Regions from separate parts of the Alkalihalophilus pseudofirmus genome, predicted to be linked through region 1. Evidence: riboswitches for the same ligand, from Rfam matches in the RefSeq annotation. Region 1 holds a riboswitch; each other region holds the start of a gene.

Evidence for each region. A riboswitch is a leader RNA that binds a small molecule or an ion and turns the genes downstream of it on or off. The one in region 1 is predicted to bind S-adenosylmethionine.
Region 2: it holds a riboswitch for S-adenosylmethionine, as region 1 does, so the genes downstream of both, metK (methionine adenosyltransferase) here and PQ478_RS07515 (methionine biosynthesis PLP-dependent protein) in region 1, are expected to answer to the same signal.
Region 3: it holds a riboswitch for S-adenosylmethionine, as region 1 does, so the genes downstream of both, mtnK (S-methyl-5-thioribose kinase) here and PQ478_RS07515 (methionine biosynthesis PLP-dependent protein) in region 1, are expected to answer to the same signal.

Annotation. Positions count from the first base shown of each region.
Region 1 is NZ_CP117835.1:1,443,590-1,451,640, reverse strand. Features, by position in the region: gene PQ478_RS07520 (bifunctional homocysteine S-methyltransferase/methylenetetrahydrofolate reductase) at 1-1,721, opposite strand, end outside; gene PQ478_RS07515 (methionine biosynthesis PLP-dependent protein) at 1,734-2,855, opposite strand; SAM riboswitch class I at 2,943-3,045, opposite strand; gene PQ478_RS07510 (hypothetical protein) at 3,127-3,291, opposite strand; gene prsW (glutamic-type intramembrane protease PrsW) at 3,314-3,961, opposite strand; gene PQ478_RS07500 (asparaginase) at 4,127-5,095, shown strand; gene PQ478_RS07495 (YpdA family putative bacillithiol disulfide reductase) at 5,118-6,089, opposite strand; gene PQ478_RS07490 (Glu/Leu/Phe/Val family dehydrogenase) at 6,177-7,439, opposite strand; gene PQ478_RS07485 (D-alanine--D-alanine ligase family protein) at 7,669-8,051, opposite strand, start outside.
Region 2 is NZ_CP117835.1:3,344,489-3,352,539, reverse strand. Features, by position in the region: gene pckA (phosphoenolpyruvate carboxykinase (ATP)) at 1-936, opposite strand, end outside; SAM riboswitch class I at 1,400-1,512, shown strand; gene metK (methionine adenosyltransferase) at 1,673-2,878, shown strand; gene PQ478_RS17685 (DUF1540 domain-containing protein) at 3,047-3,199, shown strand; gene PQ478_RS17680 (hypothetical protein) at 3,321-3,614, opposite strand; gene PQ478_RS17675 (glycosyltransferase family 4 protein) at 3,700-4,851, opposite strand; gene PQ478_RS17670 (phosphatase PAP2 family protein) at 4,872-5,402, opposite strand; gene PQ478_RS17665 (gamma carbonic anhydrase) at 5,593-6,120, opposite strand; gene PQ478_RS17660 (alpha/beta hydrolase) at 6,238-7,020, shown strand; gene PQ478_RS17655 (tetraprenyl-beta-curcumene synthase family protein) at 7,206-8,051, shown strand, end outside.
Region 3 is NZ_CP117835.1:1,323,526-1,331,576, forward strand. Features, by position in the region: gene mtnA (S-methyl-5-thioribose-1-phosphate isomerase) at 1-395, opposite strand, end outside; gene mtnK (S-methyl-5-thioribose kinase) at 392-1,606, opposite strand; SAM riboswitch class I at 1,682-1,872, opposite strand; SAM riboswitch class I at 2,103-2,206, shown strand; gene PQ478_RS06830 (2,3-diketo-5-methylthiopentyl-1-phosphate enolase) at 2,283-3,497, shown strand; gene PQ478_RS06835 (2-hydroxy-3-keto-5-methylthiopentenyl-1-phosphate phosphatase) at 3,494-4,159, shown strand; gene PQ478_RS06840 (methylthioribulose 1-phosphate dehydratase) at 4,150-4,809, shown strand; gene PQ478_RS06845 (1,2-dihydroxy-3-keto-5-methylthiopentene dioxygenase) at 4,787-5,317, shown strand; gene PQ478_RS06850 (MSMEG_1061 family FMN-dependent PPOX-type flavoprotein) at 5,465-6,091, opposite strand; gene PQ478_RS06855 (SDR family oxidoreductase) at 6,237-6,875, shown strand; gene PQ478_RS06860 (AEC family transporter) at 6,959-7,894, shown strand; gene uppP (undecaprenyl-diphosphatase UppP) at 7,966-8,051, opposite strand, start outside.

The DNA.
Region 1 (8,051 bases):
TGTGTAGCTGTATCAATTAATGATTTTGCAATCTTTATTCCTTCTAATTGAGCACTATCTTTTGTTTCACAGGAAGCCATTGATCTGCGGATTGAATCTGTAAGCTTAATACCCGGCACTTCATTGTGAAGAAATTCAGCGTTTCTTGAGCTTGTCAGCGGCATGATCCCGACATAAATTGGTGTATCTAAATGTTTTGTTTCATGATAGAACGCTTCAATTTGTTCCTCGCTGTACATAGGCTGCGTCATAAAGAAGTCAGCACCACTCTCTATTTTCTTCTCCATTCGCTGAACTGCTTTATCCAAGTGCCTAACGTTAGGGTTACAAGCAGCAGCAATAGAGAAATTAGCTTTCTGTCCAAGATCTTTACCTGAGAAAGATATGCCTTCATTTAATTGTTTCATTAATGAAATAAGTTGAAAAGAGGTGACATCATACACCGAAGTAGCCCCCGGGAAATCCCCCACTTTTGTCGGATCTCCGGTCACAGCCAGCACATCATTAATACCGAGCGCATGCAGCCCCATCAAATGTGACTGCAGCCCAATTAAATTACGGTCTCGGCAAGTTACATGTACAAGCGGCCTTACATCTTCTTTTATTTGGGCGGCCAGAGCCATATTGTCAATCCTCGGAGAAGCAAGTGAATTATCCGCCAGAGTCACCGCATCCACTCCTGCTTCTTTTAAAACTTTTGCACCCTTTATAAATTTTTCAGTACTTAATTTCTTAGGAGGATCGAGCTCAACGATCACTGAGCGTCTTTTCTTAGCAATATCAGATAGCGGCTCTAGAGAGCGAGGAAACTCTATTTTCTTTGTAACTTTTTCCAAAGAAGGCGTAACCCATTTCTCCTCCACAGGTGTTCTACGCTCTGCTACTTGACTAAAGGCTCTAATGTGCTCGGGAGTCGTACCACAGCAGCCGCCAAGAAGGCGTACCCCTTGATTCACAAACTGCTCACCCATACTCTCGAAATATTCAGGATTTGAATGATAAAACAATCTTCCGTCTTGATATTCAGGCAAGCTGGCATTTGGATAAACGGACAAATACGCACGCTTTGGCAGCGGCACATCTTCTAATGAACGAAGCATGTGGCTTGGACCCATTCTGCAGTTTACCCCTACAACATCTGCTCCTGCATTCTCTAGCTTGCCAATTGCTTCTTTAAGAGAAACCCCGCCATGAAGCACCCCGATTTCACCTAGTGAAACATTAGCAATTATAGGGAGCTCCGATTGGTTCCGAACGATATTAATTGCTCCTAACAGTTCATCTAAGTCATAAAAAGTTTCTAACAATATACCGTCTACATTTGATGCAAGCAAGGCCTCAATTTGTTCTTCTAATGCCTCTAGAACTTCTTCTTTCGTCCATTCCTCTTGATGGAAATTTTGCAATCCACCGACTGTTCCGACAATAAATATGCCATTAGGGCCAGCTTCTCTTGCAAGCTTTACTGCTTCTTGATTAATGATTCTAACCTTTTCACCGAGGCCATATTTCTCCAGTTTTAAGCGATTGGCAGCGTACGTATTCGTTTGAATGATTACAGCACCTGCTTCGATATATTGTTTATGTGCATCTATAATTCTATTTGGGTCTGATAGATTCAGCTCCTCAAAGCATTTGGAAATCCCTTGTTCATAAAGAAGAGTCCCCATTGCACCGTCTCCAACTAATACTTCATTTTTCATTTTTTCTATAAAAGTCATGCGGACACCCCCTTACACATTTGATTTCGATTTAGCTGCATACGTAATGGCTTGCTCTAAATCATTTATAAGATCTTCTGCTCTCTCAATCCCTACTGAAAAACGAAGAAGTCGATTACAGACGCCATTTTCAACCCTCACGTCTTCTGGAATATCTGCATGTGTTTGGGTTGCTGGATAGGTCATTAAACTTTCCACACCGCCTAGGCTCTCTGCAAAGGAAATCAGTTTTAATTGCTGCAAGAGCGGATTCACCCATTCCTCGTCTTGAATACGAAACGATACCATTCCGCCGCGCCCTGGATATAATACATCTGTAACATGCTCATTTTCTTCTAAATATTGAACGACAGCTTTCGCATTCTCTTCGTGCTTTTCCATACGGAGGGCTAGAGTCTTCATCCCACGAATTAAAAGCCATGAGTCAAAAGCACCGAGTGTTGCGCCAATTCCATTATGATAATATCCAATTCGCTCAGATAATTCTTTGCCTTTTGAGACGACGAGACCTGCGATTACATCATTGTGCCCTCCTAGATATTTGGATGCACTATGAACAACGATATCAGCACCTTCTACAAGCGGCTGTTGTAATAAAGGAGTGTAGAACGTGTTATCAACGATCAATAATAGCTGTTGTTTTTGACAAATAGCTGCAAGTGACTTAATACAGGCTTCTTGCATCAAAGGATTCGTTGGAGTCTCTATAAACAGTGCTTTTGTTTTTTCATTGACAGCCGCTTCTACTTGAGCTAAGTCCCTCGGGTCAACATAAGAGAAATGAAGGCCCCATCTGCTCCATCCTTCTTCAAACAGTCGATATGTCCCGCCATATAAATCTTTAGATGCTAAAATTTCATCCCCCGACTCAAATAACGAAAAGACTGTTTGAATTGCAGCCATTCCAGAGCTGCATGCAAATCCTTGATCTCCTTCTTCAAGGGACGCAATCGCATCTTCTAAAACTTCACGTGTCGGATTGCCCGTTCTTGCATAATCATATCCTGTTGATTCTCCAATACCAGTATGTCTGTAGGCTGTTGATAAGTAAATAGGCGTATTAACAGCTCCAGTATGCTCGCGTCCTCTATTTCCAATCTGAACAACCTCTGTTTTATATCTCTCTTTTGTCATGGTTTCTCCTCCCGATTCCTCCTAATAACTAAAAAAGACACCTTCCTTAAATAAATAAGAAGAAGGTGTCTGTTAAATGCTAGCCTCTTCTTATCTTCCAAGCTTCAGCTTGGTGGAATTAGCACCTGACCAATAATGGCTGGTTGCTGAGACTTCATCGGGCCATTCCCTCCGTCTCTCTTGATAAGAATTCATGTTTTATGAAATTTCTAAATAAACTTTCTACGTTGAACCTAAGTTACACTATCTCACGAGTAATTGCAAGTGTTTTTTAAGATTCAGGTGTCGCATCCACGTGAAGGTCATCATTATTTCCGCACACACATTGTTTAAAGCCCGTCTCATATTCACCGTGATCATTTTCTTTGCCACGTAGAATATATTTTTCCCCGCATTTCGGGCAACGAATGATTACTCGATAACGTTCTCCTACCATCTTTCATTCCCCTTTCTACATTTTAATGATCAAGCTTATTAGCCCATTTTACCTTATTTAACGCTAAGATCCAAAGGCCGACCATAAAAGGTACCAGTCCGATTAAAAAGTACATATCAAATGTCAGCAAAATGAAATCATAGACTCCATGAAGCAGGACCGGGATCAATAAGGATAGTAATAGAAACTGCTTTCTTTTGGTGTTCTCCATCTTGGCTCTGCCTAGATAATAGCCCATAATCACCCCATATAATGCATGGCTTGATACAGGAAGCAGAGCACGACCTACCGCAGTCTCTAGTCCGTGAGCTAGAATATAGAACACATTTTCCATCGATGCAAACCCTAGTGATAAAGACACACCGTAGACAATTCCATCATAACGACGTTTCATTTGTCCATATTGATATGCAAAAAAATAGAGCATGAACCATTTGAAAAACTCCTCAAAAAATCCATACAAAATAAATGCTTGACTTAGACCAGCCTGTAATAAACCCTCAGCTGTAAAGGCGTACTGCAACACCATAACAGGGAAAACAAGGATAAGTCCAATAATAAAGGTTCTAAACACTAAGGCATTGACAGTTGATTCATATTCATTTCTCAAATAAAAATAAGATAGTAACGCCATTCCTGGTGCAATAGCAGCTGTTAATAGGGCAAACAATGTAGAGCCTACCTTTCTTATACTGTGCAATCATTTATTAATCATACAAATAGTATTTATACAAAATTAGATGGTAATTCTAATGAGTGAGGTATGAAAAGTATGGTAAAATACGTACATAACATCAAGAGAGTCATTCTCGAACGATAAAAAGGAGCATGAAAGATGAAAAAGATACTTGTGTTACATACTGGCGGAACCATCGCTATGCAAGAGGATGAACATGGTGCGGTTACCCCCAATCTAGTAAATCCATTATATTCCACAATTGAATCCCTTTCAAGCATCGCCTCTGTTGTCGTAGATGATTACTTGAACATTCCGTCGCCTCATATGACTCCTTCTCTAATGGTCGATCTGGCCAAACGATTAAAAGAAAGAGTACAAAATGATTCGCTCGATGGAATTGTAGTGACACATGGTACGGATACGCTAGAAGAGACGGCTTATTTACTTGATCTTGTCTTAAACATCGAAAACCCAGTTGTGGTAACCGGCGCTATGCGCTCAAGCAATGAACTAGGATCAGATGGTCCTCACAACCTCATTTCTGCTGTAAAAACCGCAGCAAGTGACGAAGCCTACGGTAAAGGTGTGCTCGTTGTTTTAAACGATGAAATTCATACAGCTAAAAACGTAACGAAAACACATAGTTCTAACATTGCCACCTTTCAAAGCCCTCAATACGGCCCGATTGGAATTGTCACTAAACGAGGGGTAAACTTCCATCATACATTATCGCATAGGGAATGCCACCCAGTTGATTCCCTAACAAAGAAAGTCTCACTGCTTAAAACGTACGCCGGGATGGAAGCTGATATTGTTGATGCAGTAGCTGATGCAGGAATTAACGGCCTGGTCATTGAAGCTTTTGGACAAGGGAACGTGCCACCGGCCATCATGCCTGCATTAGACCGTTTAATAAAAAAACAAATCCCTGTTGTATTAGTATCAAGATGTTACAGCGGAGTCGTACAGGATACATATGGTTACGACGGAGGCGGAAGAACGCTTAAAGATCTTGGGGTAATTTTTACGAATGGACTAAACGGACAAAAAGCACGCTTGAAGCTAATGGTTGCTCTTGAACTTACTACTGATAATGAACAATTACAACAAATATTCCTAACATAAAAAAGCCCCTAAAAGGGCTTTTTTATGTTGAAAATTTTTTCTTTAAATCTTCAGCGATCAACGGTCCATGGTGACGTCCATTTTCGATAAAGATTTCATTTGCATTATTGCCAGCTGCAATCACTCCAGCAATATAAACTCCTTCAACATTTGTTTCCATCGTTTCAGGATCTAAAGCAGGACGTCCGGAACCTGCTTCTACTTCCACCCCTATTTTTCTTAGAAAAGAATGATCAGGATGGTAACCTGTCATAGCGAAAACAGCATCTGCCTTCACTGAATATACTTCATCACCGATTGTATATATTACTTCATGATTTGTTATCTCTTTAACTTCTGCATTAAAATGTAGATTTATTTTCTCATTGCGGACAAGTGATTCATATTCTGGTAAGATCCAAGGCTTCACACTGGTTGAATATTCGCTCCCACGATACAATGCACACACTCTAGCCCCTGCTTTCTCGAGTTCAAGAGCTGCATCTACTGCAGAGTTCTTCCCGCCGATTACGACCACATCTAAATCAAAATAAGGATGGGCTTCTTTAAAATAATGATGCACATGCTCCTTATCCTCACCAGGAATATTCATTTTATTAGGGCTGTCATAATAACCTGTTGCGATAATCAGCTTTTGACAAACGTATTCCCCTTTTGATGTACTCACGTGAAACTCACTGTCATCTTGTTTCGTCACCGATTTTACCTCTTCATATGATTGGACACGAATCTTCTTACGCTTCACTACATCACGGTAATAGACTAACGCTTGGTTCCGCTTCGGCTTCCGCTCTTCAGTTACAAATGCAACGTCTCCGATCTCAAGCTTTTCACTTGTACTAAAGAATGTCTGATGAGTTGGATAACGATAGATCGCATTGACGATATTACCCTTCTCTATAACAAGTGGAGAAAATCCGGCTTCTTGGCACGCAATGGCAGCTGATAGCCCGCATGGTCCTGCTCCTATAATAATGATGTCTTCTTTGATCAAACTACTCACCTCTCACAACAATAAAACCCGAAAACCCTTGTATCATTGACACAAGGGCAAGGTTAATCTTATTTATAGTATATCAAATTACACCCAGCCACGGAAACGAGAGGCTTCGGCCATCTTACGCACACCAATCATGTATGCGGCTAGACGCATATCTACTTTTCGGCTCTTCGATAGGTTGTAAATGTTTTCAAAAGAACCAACCATAACATGTTCAAGCTTACCTTCTACTTCTTCTTCTGTCCAATAATAGCCTTGATTATTTTGAACCCACTCAAAGTAAGAAACAGTTACTCCGCCTGCACTAGCTAATACATCAGGAACTAACAGGACATCACGTTCTGATAAAATACGCGTTGCTTCCATCGTTGTCGGACCATTAGCAGCTTCTACGACAATTGAAGCTTTAATTCGCTCTGCATTTTCTTCTGTAATTTGATTTTCAATAGCAGCTGGAACTAAAATATCACATTCTAATTCAAGCAGCTCTTGGTTTGTAATGGTTTCTTTAAACAGATTGGTTACCGTACCAAAACTGTCACGACGATCAAGCAAGTAATCAATATCTAACCCTTCAGGATCGTGCAGGGCTCCATAAGCATCACTAATACCAACTACTTTTGCTCCGGCATCATGCATGAACTTCGCGAGGAAACTTCCTGCATTACCAAAGCCTTGGATTACTACTTTTGCTCCTTCAATATCGATCCCTTTTTTCTTAGCAGCCTCACGGATACAAATGGTTACACCTTTAGCTGTTGCAGATTCACGTCCGTGTGATCCTCCTAACACAAGAGGCTTTCCTGTAATAAATCCAGGTGAATCAAACTCACGGATACGGCTGTATTCATCGAGCATCCACGCCATAATCTGCGAATTAGTAAATACGTCTGGAGCAGGAATATCCTTAGTCGGTCCTACTAATTGACTAATTGCTCGCACATATCCGCGGCTTAATCTTTCTAATTCACGGAAGGACATATCACGAGGGTCACAAATAATTCCACCTTTTCCTCCGCCATAAGGAAGATCAACTATTCCAGCTTTCAAACTCATCCAGATAGATAACGCTTTCACTTCTTTTTCAGTAACATTTGGGTGGAAACGCACTCCACCTTTTGTCGGTCCAACTGCATCATTATGCTGAGCTCGGAAACCTGTAAAAATCTTTGTCGAACCATCATCCATTTTAATAGGAATACGCACCGTTAACATACGGATTGGTTCCTTCATTAACTCAAACATTTCATCAGGATAACCAAGCTTGTCCAAAGCCTTTTTAATTACCTTCTGCGTTGAAACAAGCACATCTAAATTTTCAGCTTGCTTACCATTACCTTCCATCTGTTTCACCTCTAGCCAGTGTTCGATGTATTATTTTTTACGCATATGACCGCGTTATCATTCATCACTACTTACTATAATGAAAGAGCTGTCATATTTCCACCTTTTCAGTAAAAAAAACAAGATAACTTATATTTCCGTCCTATTCACACTATTCTTACTACTATTTACCCAAATCTTAAGCAATTAAAACAGACTGATCTAAAATCAGTCTGCCTTTTATTAATGTTTATTTATTTAAAGATAGTTGGACGAATGTTTCAATCATCTCATCATAGGATAACCCAATTTCACGAGCAGCATCCGGATAGAGGCTTGTTGGTGTCATCCCAGGAAGAGTATTTACTTCTAAAATGACTGGAGCTCCGCCATCATCGGGTACAATAAAGTCAACGCGTGAATAAATGTCGCAGCCTAGAGCTTGGTGAGCCAATACAGCATGCTTTTGAACATAATCTGTTTGTTCACTTGTAAGACGTGCAGGAACAATATGCTCGCTCATACCTGCTGCATATTTTGCCTCATAATCATAATACTTATTTTTTGGTACAATCTCTACTACAGGAAGAGCTTTCTCACGCCCTTTATTCCCCATTACAGCGACCGTCACTT
Region 2 (8,051 bases), 1.9 Mb from region 1:
GTTGTCAAAATCAGGTAATGCTGTCTTTTCATCTACGACAACGTTTTCAAGAACGGATCCAAAACGAATCGCATTCCAGATTTGCGGTTCTTTCTCTTCAGAAAGGTTAATGCATTTTGCATAGCAGCCGCCCTCAATATTAAATACACCGTTAGATGACCAGCCGTGCTCATCATCTCCAATTAAGTAACGATTCGGGTCAGCAGATAAGGTAGTTTTACCTGTACCTGATAAGCCAAAGAATAAAGCAACATCGCCTTCTTTTCCTGCATTCGCAGAGCAGTGCATTGAAAGAACGTTTTGTTCAGGGAGCATGAAGTTCATCACAGAGAAAATAGATTTTTTCATTTCACCTGCATATTCAGTTCCTCCAATTAAAACGATACGTTCTTCAAATGAAATAATAATGAATGTTTCAGAGCGAGTTCCATCTACTGCAGGATCAGCTTTAAACGTTGGTGCTGAAACAATCGTAAAGTCTGCAATTGTTTCTTGATTCAATTCCTCAGCAGTTGGACGGATAAATAATTGTCTAGCAAAAGCTTGATGCCATGCAAATTCATTTACAACTTTTAAAGAAAGACGGAAGTTTTTATCAGCTCCAGCATATCCCTTTGAAACAAATAATTCTTCTTTCGTTCCAAGGTGGGCCAGCACTTTTTTGTAAAGCTTCGTAAATACATCCTTCTCGATTGGCTGATTAACAGGGCCCCATGCAATTTTGTCGGCTACACTTGGCTCGTTGACAATGAACTTATCTTTTGGCGAACGTCCTGTGTACGTACCAGTCTCAACGCTTAATGCACCAGAAGCTGTTAATTTACCTTCTTTACGCATCAGTGATTTTTCAACTAATGCCGAGATCGGTAAATCATGGTGTGTCTGCTCACTTTTCAATAATTGGTCAAGTTCTGATGTAAGGCTTAAAGTAGTCATTGTCGCAAAACCCTTTCCTATTTAAAGTAATTTAACTTTTTATTGGTATTTGGTACTTGTCATCGTTTCTATGTCAATTAGTATAACACATTATATCTATTAGTCTATACTAATGTGAAAGTTTTTTTGAAAAATGATGCAATGAACCAAAAGCCGCCCTTTTGGTATTGAAAGGGCCAAAGGGGAAAAGGTGTTAGTTCTTACGATTTGAGACGAAAATGAAGAAGACTTTAAATGAATAAGTCCATAAAATATGAAGAGATGAATTCTGGAAGAAGCATAATACTATATAGAAGAAAACGGTTTAATCTAGATGGTGATGAAAATAAAATGACATTAATTAATGAATAGTATAACTCATTATAAACGAGTTCTACTCCGACTAAAAGTATGAATATTAGTGAATTTTCGGCCGGTGTTGACAGAGGATTCTATGTACGTTATGATATGTCGCGAACGGATACTCTTATCCAGAGTAGGTGGAGGGACAGGCCCGAAGAAACCCAGCAACCAACACTCATGCCAAACGAGTGAAAAGGTGCTAACCTGCAAGGCAGCTGCCTTGAACGATAAGAGGCGAAAGGTAAACATTTCAACCCTTTTCCTCGATGGAATGGGGTTTTCTACGTTTATACACGTCTTAAACCGTTTTATCACCCATTGGATGAGAAACGAGTGCCGTCTCAAATCATTCGCACACAACCGTTGTAGTTGTCTGCATAGGAGGAATTTGAACATGGTAGAAAAGCAAAGTCGTCGTTTATTTACATCAGAATCAGTAACAGAAGGTCATCCAGATAAAATTAGTGATCAAATCTCTGATGCGATTCTTGATGAGATCTTAGCGAAAGATCCTAATGCTCGTGTAGCTTGTGAAACATCTGTAACAACTGGTTTAGTTTTAGTTGCGGGTGAGATCACTACAAACACATATGTAGATATCCCTAAAGTCGTTCGTGAGACGATCAAAGGAATTGGTTACACACGTGCTAAATATGGTTTTGATGCAGAGACTTGTGCTGTTTTAACATCAATTGATGAGCAATCAGCAGATATCGCAGCTGGGGTTGACCAAGCATTAGAAGCTCGCGAAGGACAAATGACTGATGCAGAAATTGAAGCAATTGGTGCAGGTGACCAAGGTTTAATGTTTGGTTATGCAAATAACGAAACAAAAGAACTTATGCCGCTTCCTATTTCATTAAGTCATAAACTAGCTCGCCGCTTAACTGAAGTACGTAAAGAAGAAATTCTTCCTTACTTACGTCCAGATGGGAAAACACAAGTGACTGTGGAATATGATGAGGACGGAAAACCAGCTCGTATTGATACGATTGTTATCTCCACTCAACATCATCCAGAAGTAACTCTTGAGCAAATTCAACGCAACTTAAAAGAGTATGTCATTAACCCGGTTGTACCAGCTGAATTGCTTGATGAGGATACGAAATACTTCATTAACCCAACAGGACGCTTTGTTATCGGCGGACCTCAAGGGGATGCTGGTTTAACTGGACGTAAAATCATTGTAGACACTTACGGTGGATATGCTCGTCACGGCGGCGGTGCATTCTCTGGTAAAGATGCAACAAAAGTTGACCGTTCAGGTGCTTATGCAGCTCGTTATGTAGCGAAGAACATCGTTGCAGCTGGATTAGCTGATAAGTGTGAGGTGCAGCTTGCATATGCAATCGGTGTTGCTCAGCCGGTGTCAATTTCAATTGATACATTTGGTACAGGTAAAGTTTCTGAAGAAACACTTGTTTCATTAGTTCGTGATAACTTTGACCTTCGTCCTGCTGGCATCATTAAAATGCTTGACCTTCGTCGTCCTATTTATAAGCAAACAGCAGCATACGGACACTTTGGACGTACAGATATTGAGCTTCCATGGGAGCAAACGGATAAAGCGTCTGTTCTTAAAGAACAAGCAGGACTTTAATTTACAGTTTTATTAAAAGAAATACAAAAAAACACAATTTCTCATTTGAGAGATTGTGTTTTTTGTTTTAGTTTAGATAATCGGGGTATAACAAATAATAGAAACACTTCTATGTATGCTTCTCTTCAAAAAAGGCCAAACTAGGCAGTAAGAGGGAGGTGGACTAATATGGCACAAGATGTTTTATGTGAAGTGAACAATTGTGTACATTGGTCGCATGGTAACCAATGTGCAGCGGATAAGATCTATGTAATCAGTCATAAAGGGAAACAAGCAGATCGTCAAGAGGAGACGGATTGTAAAACGTTCGAACCAAGCTAAGAGTATAAAAAGAGGGCATTCTCCGTGCCTTCTTTTTATACTCTTAGTATTGAGAATAAGAATCATTGTTATTCATATATTTGAAAAAAAAGTACCTGCCCCAAAACAGGTACTTTTTTTCTTATACACATTGAAAAGATGAAATTCTTCTTAAATCAATTCCGAAATTTACCCAGCGGAAAAACCACCATCGATAGCCAGCAACTGAGTTTCGGCCTACAAATGTTGGGAAGAACCAAAACGTTTCACCATTTGTTAGGCGGATAAATGTAAATCGAAATAAACAGCGATTAATGGCTCCAGGATCCACCGCGAAAGCTTGAGGACCGCTTGGAAGCTGTGGCGTCATCTGCGGAGGTGGCCCAGGTGGTCCTTGCCTCTCCATCTGTTCGTACATTGAATCGTAATAATACATTCTCCCACTCCTTAGCAAAAGATCAGTTAACTCTTTATTACACTATGCTCATGCCTAGAAAGTGGTGAGGATTAAAGGGGAGAGGTTAGGCAAGGGATCTTTTATCCAAGGAACCAATGCTTAGTTTTTTATATTCTGATAATAATCCGTCGAAAATAGAATCCCATGATTGAGATAAGGCATACGTTCTTGCTGCATATCCCATCTCAAGCCGCTGACTAGGAGAGTAAAGGAGCTTAGTAATGGCTTGAACAAAAGATTCGGCATTACCAGACTTACAAATCATTCCTGTTTTTCCATGTTCCACAATTTCCCTAACGCCTCCTTTATCAGCAACAATAGCTGGTGTTCCTGAAGCCAAAGCTTCTAATACGACATTACCGAACGTCTCCGTTTGGGAAGGGAAAATGAATAAGTCGGCTAAAGCGTATAGTGCTGAGAGTGCCTCGCCGTTTAAATAGCCTGTAAACGTCACCTGAGCACATTGGAACTCAGACTTCATTTCAGACAGCATCGGCCCACCTCCAACATAAATCCAATGAACTTGTTCACATATCTCTTTAGGAAGATGGCGCATAATCCTTTTCATGGTTGCTAGATCTTTCTCGGGTGCCATACGGCCAACATAAAGGAGAACAAATTTTTGTTCTATATTGTAGAGGTCATACAAATATCCTTCTTTCTTTGAGGGTGAGAACTGCTGGCAATCTACACCTCGGCTCCATATATCTAGATGGTTAAATTTTTTAGAGGCAAGATGGAGCTTTGTTTCAATTGAAGGAACGAGGACCTTCTTACAGTCTGCATAAAACCATCTTAAGTAAGACCACATCAAGTCGGACAGGAAAGTGAGTTTATAGTATTGCAAGTAATGATCAAAATGAGTGTGATAAGAGCCAACTAAAGGAATGTGATATTTCTTGCTGAGGTGAACACCTGCCAATCCCAGGTTAAAAGGTGTGGTTACATGGAGGACGGTTGGATTAAATGCTAGCAGCTCTTTTTTTAATCTCAGCATATTAGGCCAAGCAACTCTACACTCTGGATAGAGGAAAAAGGGAAAGCTTGTGAAAGAATGAATGTTGCTTTTAAATGGGTCTGTATGTTCTAGCTGATCAGGGATAAACAATTGATATTCAACGTTTCGTTTCTCTAGGTGGCTGACAAGTCTCGTTAACGTTCTAGCTACTCCGTTTACCTGTGGACTGTACGTATCAGAAAATATAGCGATTCTCATCTTTCATCCTCCTATCGATCTCAACTCATCAAAGCAGCAACTGCTGCATAAAAAAGTACACCACTTACAAACCCAAGTCCCCATCCGGCCATAACATCAGAAGGGTAATGCAGCCCAAGACTAATGCGTGAGATGCCAACAAGAAATGACGTAATTAAAAAGAAAATAGAATAGGCTGGGAACATCAACATAAAAGGCGTGCAGGCTGCTATGGCTGCTGTTGTATGTCCAGATGGAAACGAATGATCTTTTAAAGGCTTTTTTACTACATGGGATTCTTTGAGAGATACATAAGGTCTGTATCTAGGGGTACGGTGTTTTATACCCCTGACAATAAGGTGGCTTGTGATTAATGCAGCCATGGCAGCTATACTGGCTGTAAACATATCACCCGATGTGAGGAGCAATAAACTGAGTAAAGAAATAATAGTTAATGGAGCGCTGCCCAAGTGAGTGATATACTGCATCGGCAGCATGAGGCGGTGATTCTTATTAATTAAATAAAACAGCTGGCAGTCCGTTTCATACAACCAAGATTTATTTATGATCATCTTCATTCCCCCTCTCTATTTTCTTATAGTGTAAGGGGGAATTATTGAGTTACTATCAAGGGAAGGTAAATGTATTGTTTAGAAGTGTGAAGGCGTCTTAACGACTTTAGACAGGAGGCGGCATATTTTATGAGAACATGACAAAAAACCTTCTATCTTGAGTAGATGCAAGATAAAAGGTTTTGATCATTTATTTTTTATTTACTTCTGATTGCACTTGTTTGTAGTGCTGACCTTTTTCTACGTATTCCCGCCTAATTCTTGCCATGTCTGCTAGATCCTCATCCGTTAAATCACGGACTACTTTAGCAGGACGACCGAATGCGAGGGTATTAGGTGGGATTTTCTTTCCTTGAGGGACAAGACTTCCGGCACCGATAAATGCACCCTCGCCGATTTCAGCTCCATCAAGAATAATCGACCCCATTCCGATGAGGGCATTTCTTCTAATGGTGCAGCTATGTAGAAGGACCTGGTGGCCTACAGTGACATCATCTTCAATAATAAGCGGGTATTTAGGGCTTTGGTGAAGCATGGATTGATCTTGAATATTCACACGTTCGCCAATAATGGTTGGAGACACATCACCGCGGATCACAGTTTGATACCATATACTGCTCATTGCTCCAATGGTAACATCGCCGGTGATTGTGACATAATCAGCAATAAAAGCGCTCTCATCAATTTTAGGCCATTTCCCCTCGTATGGATAAATCATTTTATACACATCCTTTTGATTTGATAAAAAAACAGCTATACTAATTTTAACGTAAATATCATAGAGGTGGAAACGAATATAAAAAAAGAGAAGAAATGAAGTTAGGGGGAATCAATTATGTGGAAATCAGAGATTTCTGAGCCGCGTGGTGTAGTCGTAATGGTACACGGAGCCGGTGAGCATCACGGGAGATATATGTGGCTTGCTAAGAAGTGGAATGACCACGGCTTTGATGTGGTGATGGGAGACTTGCCAGGTCAAGGGAAGACAAGAGGTACAAGAGGCCATGTGCAATCATTTAATCAGTATTTAGATGCGGTTGATGAATGGATGCTTGAGGCAAAAAAGAAAGAATTACCGATTATTTTGTTTGGCCATAGTATGGGAGGTCTTGTTTGTGTTCGTTCGTTAATGGAGCGTAATCATACTCATATTACTGGAGTAATCTTATCTTCACCTTGCTTAGGATTAAGCAGCCCCCCTCCAAAAACAAAGGCATTGGCTACAAAGCTTTTGCACAGAGTCGCACCAACCTTCAGTGCTAAATCTGGATTGCGTACTGAGCATTGTACGCGCAATGAAGAAGTACGTGAAGCTTATTTGAAAGATGAACTGCGTGTAACGAGGGTGACCGCTAGGTGGTATCAAGAGCTGACGAAAGCGATGCACCTTGCCAACCGCTATCCTGAAAAAATGCCGAATCTGCCTATATTAGTGATGCAGTCTGGAGAAGATTATATTGTCGATCAAATCGCTGTAAGGGACTGGTTTGATCATTTACTTTTAACTGAAAAGAGTTATAAAGAATGGGAAGGGCTGTATCATGAAATTTTTAATGAGCCGGAAAGAGAAGATGTATTCAGGTATGCCATCGGATTTGTAAACATCCTCCTTCCATAGAATGACTCTTACAAGAAAGCTTTAACAAGGCTTTCTTTTTTTGTGTAAGCAATAATTATAAGCAATAAGCAGCGGCCGGCGGAATTTATGAGGATGCTTTGACATTAACGGTAGATTTATTGTTGCTTGCTTTTTTTTGTGCTAAGGTACTAATTATGGAAAGTGAATGGAGGAGAACACTTCATATGAAAGTCCCTACAAAACCGATTCCGATTTTAATGAATATTTATCGTGATGTTGTCCCTACTGTAAATCGTTATTTTAATCAATGGATAGAAAAGGCACAGACGATTCCTGATGATGAATTGCGCTCACAAGCCTTAGATGCCTTAAGTAAAAAGAAATTTCATTGCGAAGGGGGAGGAGTGTTTGGATTAGTTGCTAGAGATCGTTTTGATGAATTAATCCAATTTATCATTGCTTATCAGATTATGTGCGATTACTTAGACAACTTATGTGACCAAAGCGACTCGCTCGACCCTAAAGACTTTCGCGCCCTACATAATGCGTTGCTTACAGCCCTGACACCAGGGGCACCGCTTGAGAATAACTATGAGTTCCGTAACGAGCAAGAAGATGGCGGTTACTTACACGCGCTGATAGAGACTTGTCAGCAAATCCTATCAACCTTCCCGTCTTTTGAAAAGATGCAGCCTGCTATGCTTGAGTTAAGCGGATACTATTGTGATCTGCAAGTGTATAAACATGTGAAAAAAGAAGACAGGATTCCTATGCTTAAAGCTTGGTATGAGCGTCATCGTCATAAGATGCCTGAGATGACCTGGTATGAATTTTCAGCTTGTACAGCCTCTACGTTAGGTGTATACGCACTAGCTACGTATTCAACAAAACCTAATATGACGAGTGAGACTGCTGAAACAATTAAAGCCGGGTACTTCCCTTGGGTTCAAGGATTTCATATTTTACTTGATTATTTTATTGATCAAGAAGAAGACATTGCTGATGATGAGCTTAACTTCCTATTTTACTATGACAGCGAAGAGGAAATGATTGAGCGCTTTCGCTATTTT
Region 3 (8,051 bases), 120 kb from region 1:
TCTTCCTCTTGGATCGCTAGTGCCTCTAATACACACCGCTCTTTAGCTTCCTCGACACTTTTAGCTTGAATAGCTGCTTCAATCACTCGGTCTGTGGCCCAAAATAAATTAACAGCAGTAGGGCGGCTTGTGGCAAGATAATCTCGTTTGGCCTCGAGCTCATCTAAAAAGAGTTCAAGTTGATTAGATTGCTTTCCTTCGCTCCATAAAACAAGTCCAAAAGCTGCGGCAATACCAATCGCAGGTGCACCTCTTACTTTAAGAAACGTGATGGCCTCCCAAACTTCCTCAATGGAAACGGCATCTATAAAGATCACTTTATGAGGTAATTGTCTTTGGTCTAGGATACGGAGTACGTTTGTTTCTTGATTCCACTCAACAGATTGAATGGTCATTTTAACACATCCTTTGTTTCTTGAATTAATTGATCAATCGTACGAATATTTCGTCTTTTTAGGATAAAGGTGCTTCCTAATTCCAACGCATTTTTCTGAGCGCATAAACGCTTTTGACAATCTGAAATGTTATCAATATCAGCCACATGAGCAAGTCCAATAATCCTTCTAATTAATTCACAGCCAGCAAAGCCAACAGCATCTTCAAAAATGGTAGCTAGCATATAATCGACGTAGCCTTCTGTTTGTATAAAAGCTTCTACATGGTGGTTTTGCCATAGCTTTTTATATTCTTCTTTAAATACTTCTATGGTTTCAATGATAATTAGATACAGGTCAGAATGCTGCTGTTCATCTATAGCCGTTTTTGAGATGGTATTTAACAGTATATTAGCAATAAATAAACCTAAATCAAAGCCAGCAGGACCAAAAAAAGCAAATTCCGGATCAATCACTTTTGTTTCTTCTGCAGTTACAAACACACTCCCTGTGTGGAGATCCCCGTGAATGAGAGCTTCTGATTTTGTAAGAAATGTATATTTGAGTTTGGCAGCTTCTAGCTTAAGCTCTTCGTTTTTCCATAGTTCAATCACAGTATCTTTCAAATGATCTTCGAAGTTATTTGTATCATGATCAAAGAAAGGATCTGTGAACACGAGATCTTCTGTGATTTTACAAAGCTCAGGATTTGTAAATCTAACTGAGATTTCTTTTATCTCTTGCTGGCTTTCACCAAAAGGAGAGGAATGAAAGATCGTTTTTGCTAGATATGTCCCAATATGCCTGCCAAGATTAGGGTAGGTCTCACCATCAATTAGTCCTTTTCTTAAGATAGTATAGTCAGATAAATCTTCCATGATAGTGATAGCTAAGTCATCATCAGTATGTATCACGTTAGGAACCAATGATGGGACAGTTTCTGCAGCTTTTTGTAAGGCTTCTGCTTCAATTTTTGCTCGTCTTAAAGTGAGGGGCCAGCTTTCCCCTACCACTTTTGCATAAGGTAGTGCTTGTTTGATAATGAGAGATTGTCCGCTTAGTGAGTCGCTCAAGTGAAATACATAATTAAGATTACCATCACCAATCTCTTTGCATAGAAGAAGAGAAGGTGCAGGGAAGAGGCCGAGCTTCTGATTAAGCTTTTCGATGTAGGCGATAGCCGTTTCTTCTGTTAATGGTTCATAACTTGCCGTGGCAATGCTTGTACTCATTAGATCATCTCCTAAAATAATAAAAATAAAAAACCTCTTTTCTGATCGAAAAGAGGTGGATGTATGATCGCATCTCTCTTATCTCTCAGACAAAGTCTGTTGGATGTAGCACCGTGCCTTTGGTTGATTCAAAACATTTGATTCAAAACATTTGATTCAAACCTATTGATTTAAACCTATTGATTTAAACCAATGAAATCAAACATTAGAAAGGTCGGTTGCTGGGCGTCATAGGGCCAATTCCCTCAGCCTACTCGTAATAAGAGTGGAATATGAAGTTTTTGGAAAATTGTAAGATCACTTGATGAAAACTATAAAACAAGTAACTCCATTTCGTCAATATTTTTTTAAAATAAATAATTTTCAAATTTGAATAAAATAATTATTGACAAGTTAACTTAGTAGCTGTCATGATAGTAACAATAAATTGATTGTTCAGTTTATTTGGCTGGAATTTTTAAAATTTAAGTAAGTTTAATTATAATTTTATACCAATCTCTTATCAAGAGCAGGCGGAGGGACAAGCCCAGTGAAGCCCGGCAACCGGTTTGAAAAACACGGTGCTAATTCTTGCAGCGATTATTAGCTGATAGATAAGAGGGAGCTTAAACTATACAAACCTCTCCCTCTTTAGGAAGAGGTTTTTTTGTTTACTATTCATGCAGGGGGTCTAAAAATGACAGTTATCGCTCAGTATTTAGTTCATGATCAAAATGGTGAATTTGAAAAAAAAGCAGAAAAAATTGCAATAGGATTAACGGTTGGTTCATGGACGGATCTGCCAGAACTTGAAAAAGCACAACTGCTTGCTCATAAAGGTGAGGTTGTTGAAGTGAGGGAAATTGAGGAATCGGCAGATGGAGTCAGAAGAGGGTTAATTAGTATTTCTTTTCCTGCTGCTAACTACAGCTTTGATCTGCCGGCTATTCTTACAACGACCTTTGGCAAACTATCTTTAGATGGCTCAATCAAACTGATCGATCTACATTTCAGCAATGAAATTCAACGCCATTTCAAAGGACCGCGTTTTGGTATTCAAGGGGTGAGAGAATTAACAGGTGCTTATGATCGTCCATTGGTGATGAGTATATTTAAGGCAGCTATTGGAAGGTCACTCGACTCGCTTCATGAGCAAATGCTTCATCAAGCGTTAGGCGGGGTTGATTTAGTGAAAGACGATGAAATTCTATTTGAAAATGAATTAACTCCACTTGAACAAAGAGTTCCGGTTGGGCTTGCGGCGATTGCTGAAGCAGCAGAAGAAACTGGAAATCGGCCTTTATATGCTGTGAATTTAACGGGAAAGACATTTGAGTTGAAAGAGCGGGCAAAAACAGCGATTGAACTCGGAGCACCGGCCTTACTGTTTAACGTATTTACATACGGACTCGATGTTCTTCAAGGGTTAAGAGAAGACCCGGAAATTGATGTGCCGATCTTAGCACATCCAGCCTTTTCAGGGGCTATAACCTCTTCTACTAGATACGGGGTGAGCAATCCATTACTTTTAGGGAAATTACTACGTATGGTTGGTGCAGACCTAGTCTTATTCCCGTCACCTTATGGCAGTGTAGCGATGCCTAAACAAGAAACATTACAAATCGCTCAAGCTTTGCGAACAGCAGATGAGCCATACGCGCAAGCATTTCCTGTCCCATCAGCAGGCATTCACCCAGGTATGACAGCGCAATTAATTGAAGATTTTGGAATTGATACTGTCATTAATGCAGGCGGAGGCATTCATGGTCATCCAGATGGAGCGAGCGCAGGCGGTGCGGCTTTTAGAGAAGCTATAGATGGTGTTCTTTCTGGCCAGACATTAGAAGAGAAGGCGGAATCAAGTTTAAACTTGAGAAAGGCACTAGATACGTGGGGGCTCGTAAAAGTATGAAGAAACCGATTATTTTCTGTGACTTTGACGGGACCATTACAGAATCAGACAACATTATTGCTCTAATGAAGCAGTTTGCCCCTCCTGAATGGGAAGAGATCAAAGATCAGATTTTAAATCAAACCATTACGATACAAGAAGGTGTCGGGAAATTATTCTCCTATATTCCCTCTTCTAAAAAGCAAGACATGCTTGAGTTTCTCAGGGAGAACGCACACTATCGGGATGGTTTTGCTTCCCTGTTAACTTATGCGAATGAAAACGATATCCCGTTTTACATAGTGAGCGGAGGCGTTGATTTTTTTGTTTATCCAATGCTTGCAGAATTTGATGTGCCTTTAGAGCAGATCTATTGTAATAAAGCCGATTTTTCAGGTGAGAAAATCCTGATTAAATGGCCGCATTCTTGTGATACGCATTGCAATAATGGGTGCGGCTGCTGCAAACCAAGTATTATACGATCATTCGATGAGACATTGCATGAGTGTATTGTCATTGGCGATTCAATAACTGATCTTGAAGCAGCAAAGTTAGCAGACTTAGTTTTTGCGCGAGACTATCTAAAGGAAAAATGCGAGGAATTAAATATTACCTATCAGCCTTTTGAAAATTTTCATCAGATTACGAATTACTTAGAAGGGAGGAAGTCAGTTTGTCGATAGATAAGTGGAACGAATTAGCTGATATTAAAGATGAATTAGCTGCTCGTGATTGGTTTCCTGGAACAAGCGGCAACCTTTCAATAAAGGTGGATAATGAGCCGTTATCTTTTTATGTGACAGCTAGCGGAGTAGATAAGCGTAAACGAACGGAAAAAGATTTTTTGTTAGTGGATCAATGTGGTCAATCTATCGAACAAACATCCTTAAAACCTTCTGCAGAAACGCTCCTTCATGCACAAGTATACCGGTTAACGGACGCTGGCTGCTCGCTGCATGTGCATACAATTTATAATAATTTAATTTCAGATATGTACGGTGATACAGGGGCCGTAACGTTTAGAGGCAATGAATTAATTAAAGCATTCAATATTTGGGAAGAGGACGGGGAATTAACAATCCCTATTGTTCGTAATTTTGCAGATATCCCTAAACTTAGCCAAGCTGTTGCTGATGTTATTAAACGAGAAACGAAAGCTGTTTTAATTAGAAATCACGGAATCACTGTCTGGGGGCGTGACGGCCTAGAAGCTAAAAAGCATCTGGAAGCACTTGAATTTTTGTTCAGCTTTCATGTGAAGCAGCTTCTTCTCACACAACAAGTACAAGCGATTAAGGGAGGAATGAACTATGGCAACATTGAGATTTCATGATACGAACGAGAGACTAGAAGGAGGAAGGGTAGAAGCATATTTAAATGATCAAGGTGTTATCTATGAAAGCTGGTCAACAGATAAACTACCGTCTCACTTAGTTGAAAAGTATACATTATCAGAGGCTGAGAAAGAAGAAATTCTAGAAGTTTATGCAAATGAAATTGCTGATATTTCAGAGAGAAGAGGCTATCTAACTGCAGATGTAATCTCACTGTCTTCTGCTACGCCCAAGCTTGAAGATTTACTTAAAAACTTTAAGCAAGAACACCATCATACTGATGACGAAGTGCGATATATTGTGAGCGGACATGGGATATTTGCAATTGAGGGGAAAGATGGCCGTTTCTTTGATGTAGAGTTAGAACCGGGCGATTTAATTTCTGTACCTGAAAATTATCGTCACTATTTCACACTGCAAGAAGATCGTCAAGTCGTAGCCATTCGCATTTTTAAAACAAAAGAAGGATGGGTGCCAGTATATGATCGAAAAGAGGAAGTAAAATAAAAAAGCTGGGACGGAAGTATTTAACTGAGAGCAAACAAAATGCTAATTTATCTGAAGCATAGTATGAAGCGGAGTGATGAAAAAACTTTACTCCTTTGGCGTTATTGTTTGCAAGGCTCATCAAATGCTTTGTCCCCTTTTCTTTTTTTAATAGAGGCGCTGTGTGTAGCTTTCTTCGAGCTGCTGCTGAATTGTTTCTGTGTCACGATTCAATGTCTTTGCATGACTTGATAAAATAGAGGCTGGATTTGGAAGTTCATTATCATACGAAGTTGAATCCCATAAGTTTGAACGAATAAAAGCTTTGGCACAGTGTATGAAGCACTCTTCTACCTCAACGACTATTCCTAAAATGGGGATTTTCCCTTTCACACTCATTGATTCTAATAAATTTTGATCATTTGTTACTCTAGCCTTCCCGTTGATTCGAAGGGTTTCATTAAGTCCAGGAATAATACATAACAAGCCTATCTGAGAATTCTGAAGAATGTTTTTGATGGAATCAAGCCGCTTATTGCCTGGTCTCTCAGGAATAATCAATGTTTTTGAATCAAGGATGGATACAAAGCCCGGAGCATCTCCTCGTGGTGAGGCGTCACATAAACCAGCTGCGTTGGCTGAAGATATTACGACAAAGGGAGATTTAGATAGAAACTCGCTCACATGCCGATCAATATGATCAATAACTTTTCGCTTAGCTAAAAGACTAGGCTCCCCAAGCATATTTAAAAGTTCATTTTCTGTATTAATAAAAGAATAATCAGACAAATTCATAGGTTAAAGCTCCTTTGGTTGATTTTACTATTTTTATCATACTAACTTCCTTGTCGTTCGTAAATGCTTTAATGCTTATTTCTGATGTTTATGAAAAACTGAATTAGGGAAAAGATTTATTGAGATAGTAAAAGGAGTGAATGAAATGAATATACTAGTAGTTGGAGCAAATGGAAATGTAGCAAAGCAAGCTATAAAAGAATTAAGCAAAAGTGATCATAAGGCTGCAGCGATGATTAGAGATGACAAACAGACAGAATCACTTATGGATGCAGGCGCAGACAGAGTGGTCATTGCTGATTTAGAGGAAAATATCGATCATGCCTTTGACGGGATAGATGCTGTCATCTTTGCAGCTGGTTCCGGAGGTCATACCGGGGCAGATAAAACGATTTTAATTGACATGTGGGGTGCGATGAAAGCAGTAGATGCTGCGAAAAAACATAAGGTCGACCGCTTTGTGCTGCTTAGCTCAATGGGGACTGTTGACCCTGATAAGAGCGATCGCATCAAACATTACCTTGTTGCTAAAAAAATAGCAGACGATCATTTAAAACAATCAGGTTTAAATTATACAATTGTACGACCAGGCACTCTCACAGATGATGAGGCTCTTGGAAAAATTAAACTAGAGCAGGAAATTGAAGTGCGCGATACGACGATTACTAGAGCAGATGTTGCTAAGGTCTTAGCTGAGGTTGTGGATCGGGTGAATACCTATGGTAAAACGTTTGAAATTTTAAATGGTGATACACCAATTAATGATGCTCTAGATCGTGTGTAAAAAGGAATCTTTAGGTGAGTGAACAATATTTGTTCACTCACCTTTTTTATTTTTCCTCATACACATAGGGTGAGGTGAGGGCTATGACAGGAAGTGCATTTCTCTTTTATGAGATGCTTGGGCTGTTAGTTATCGGATTCATAGGCTTTACAGCGCGGAAGGTGAGAATTCTGCCAGTTGAAGCAAATAGGGTTTTGACCCAAGTGATTTTATACATTACTCTTCCTTCTTTGATTCTTTATGCTATGGACATTAACTTATCAACTGAAATCATGTTTGAACTCCTATGGTTAATAGGTTTATCGATATATGCTATGGCAGTTGCCATCTTAGTAGGAAGAGGAATGCGAAGGAGTGCGACATTACCTGAGAATAAGCAAGGTGTGTATGAAGGGTTAATTGTATTTGGAAATCAAGGATTCATCGGATACGCTGTTACTTTTTATTTGTTTGGAGAAATAGGGGTGTTATATACAGCTATTTTTATGATATTTTATCTATTTTTAATCTGGTCGTATGCCATCTACTTAGTGGCGAGAAACTATCAAAAAATTAACCTATCCTTATTATTCTGGAATCCTGGTATAATCGCTACTACTCTTGGATTGGTCATAATGCTAATGCCTTTTGGCTGGCCTTCTCCTGTATCCTCTTTGCTTTTAACACTAGGAGAATTGACAATGCCCTTATCAATGTTATTGATAGGCAGCTTATTAGCTGGTTTGACGGCTTCTGCTTGCCGGCAATTAATGACATCGAAGTATGTGTGGCTTGCCGTGCTGGCAAAATTAGTTGTCATTCCTGTTTTTCTTTTACCTTTTATCTATTTGCCTGTTTCTATGACTGTTATCGGTGTAGCCATCCTTGTCACTGCAACACCCTCTGCACCAACCATTACAATGTATGCAGAGAAATATGGAGGCGATACTAAGTTTGCGGCAGTTATAGTGGCAGCGGGGACAATTCTTTGTGTGCTAACAATTCCGTTATTGTACAGCTTGATCGTATGGCTTTCATAATATAGTTAGTTTTAGAAACGTTAAAACGAAGAAGGAGCTGCCCCAGCAGGACAGCTCCTTTTAAATGTTCTCTATTCAAGTTCCATAATGAAGTTAGCATCAAAATAGAAGAAGATGAAGATGGCAGCAACAAAGCAATAAATCGCAAAGTAAATAA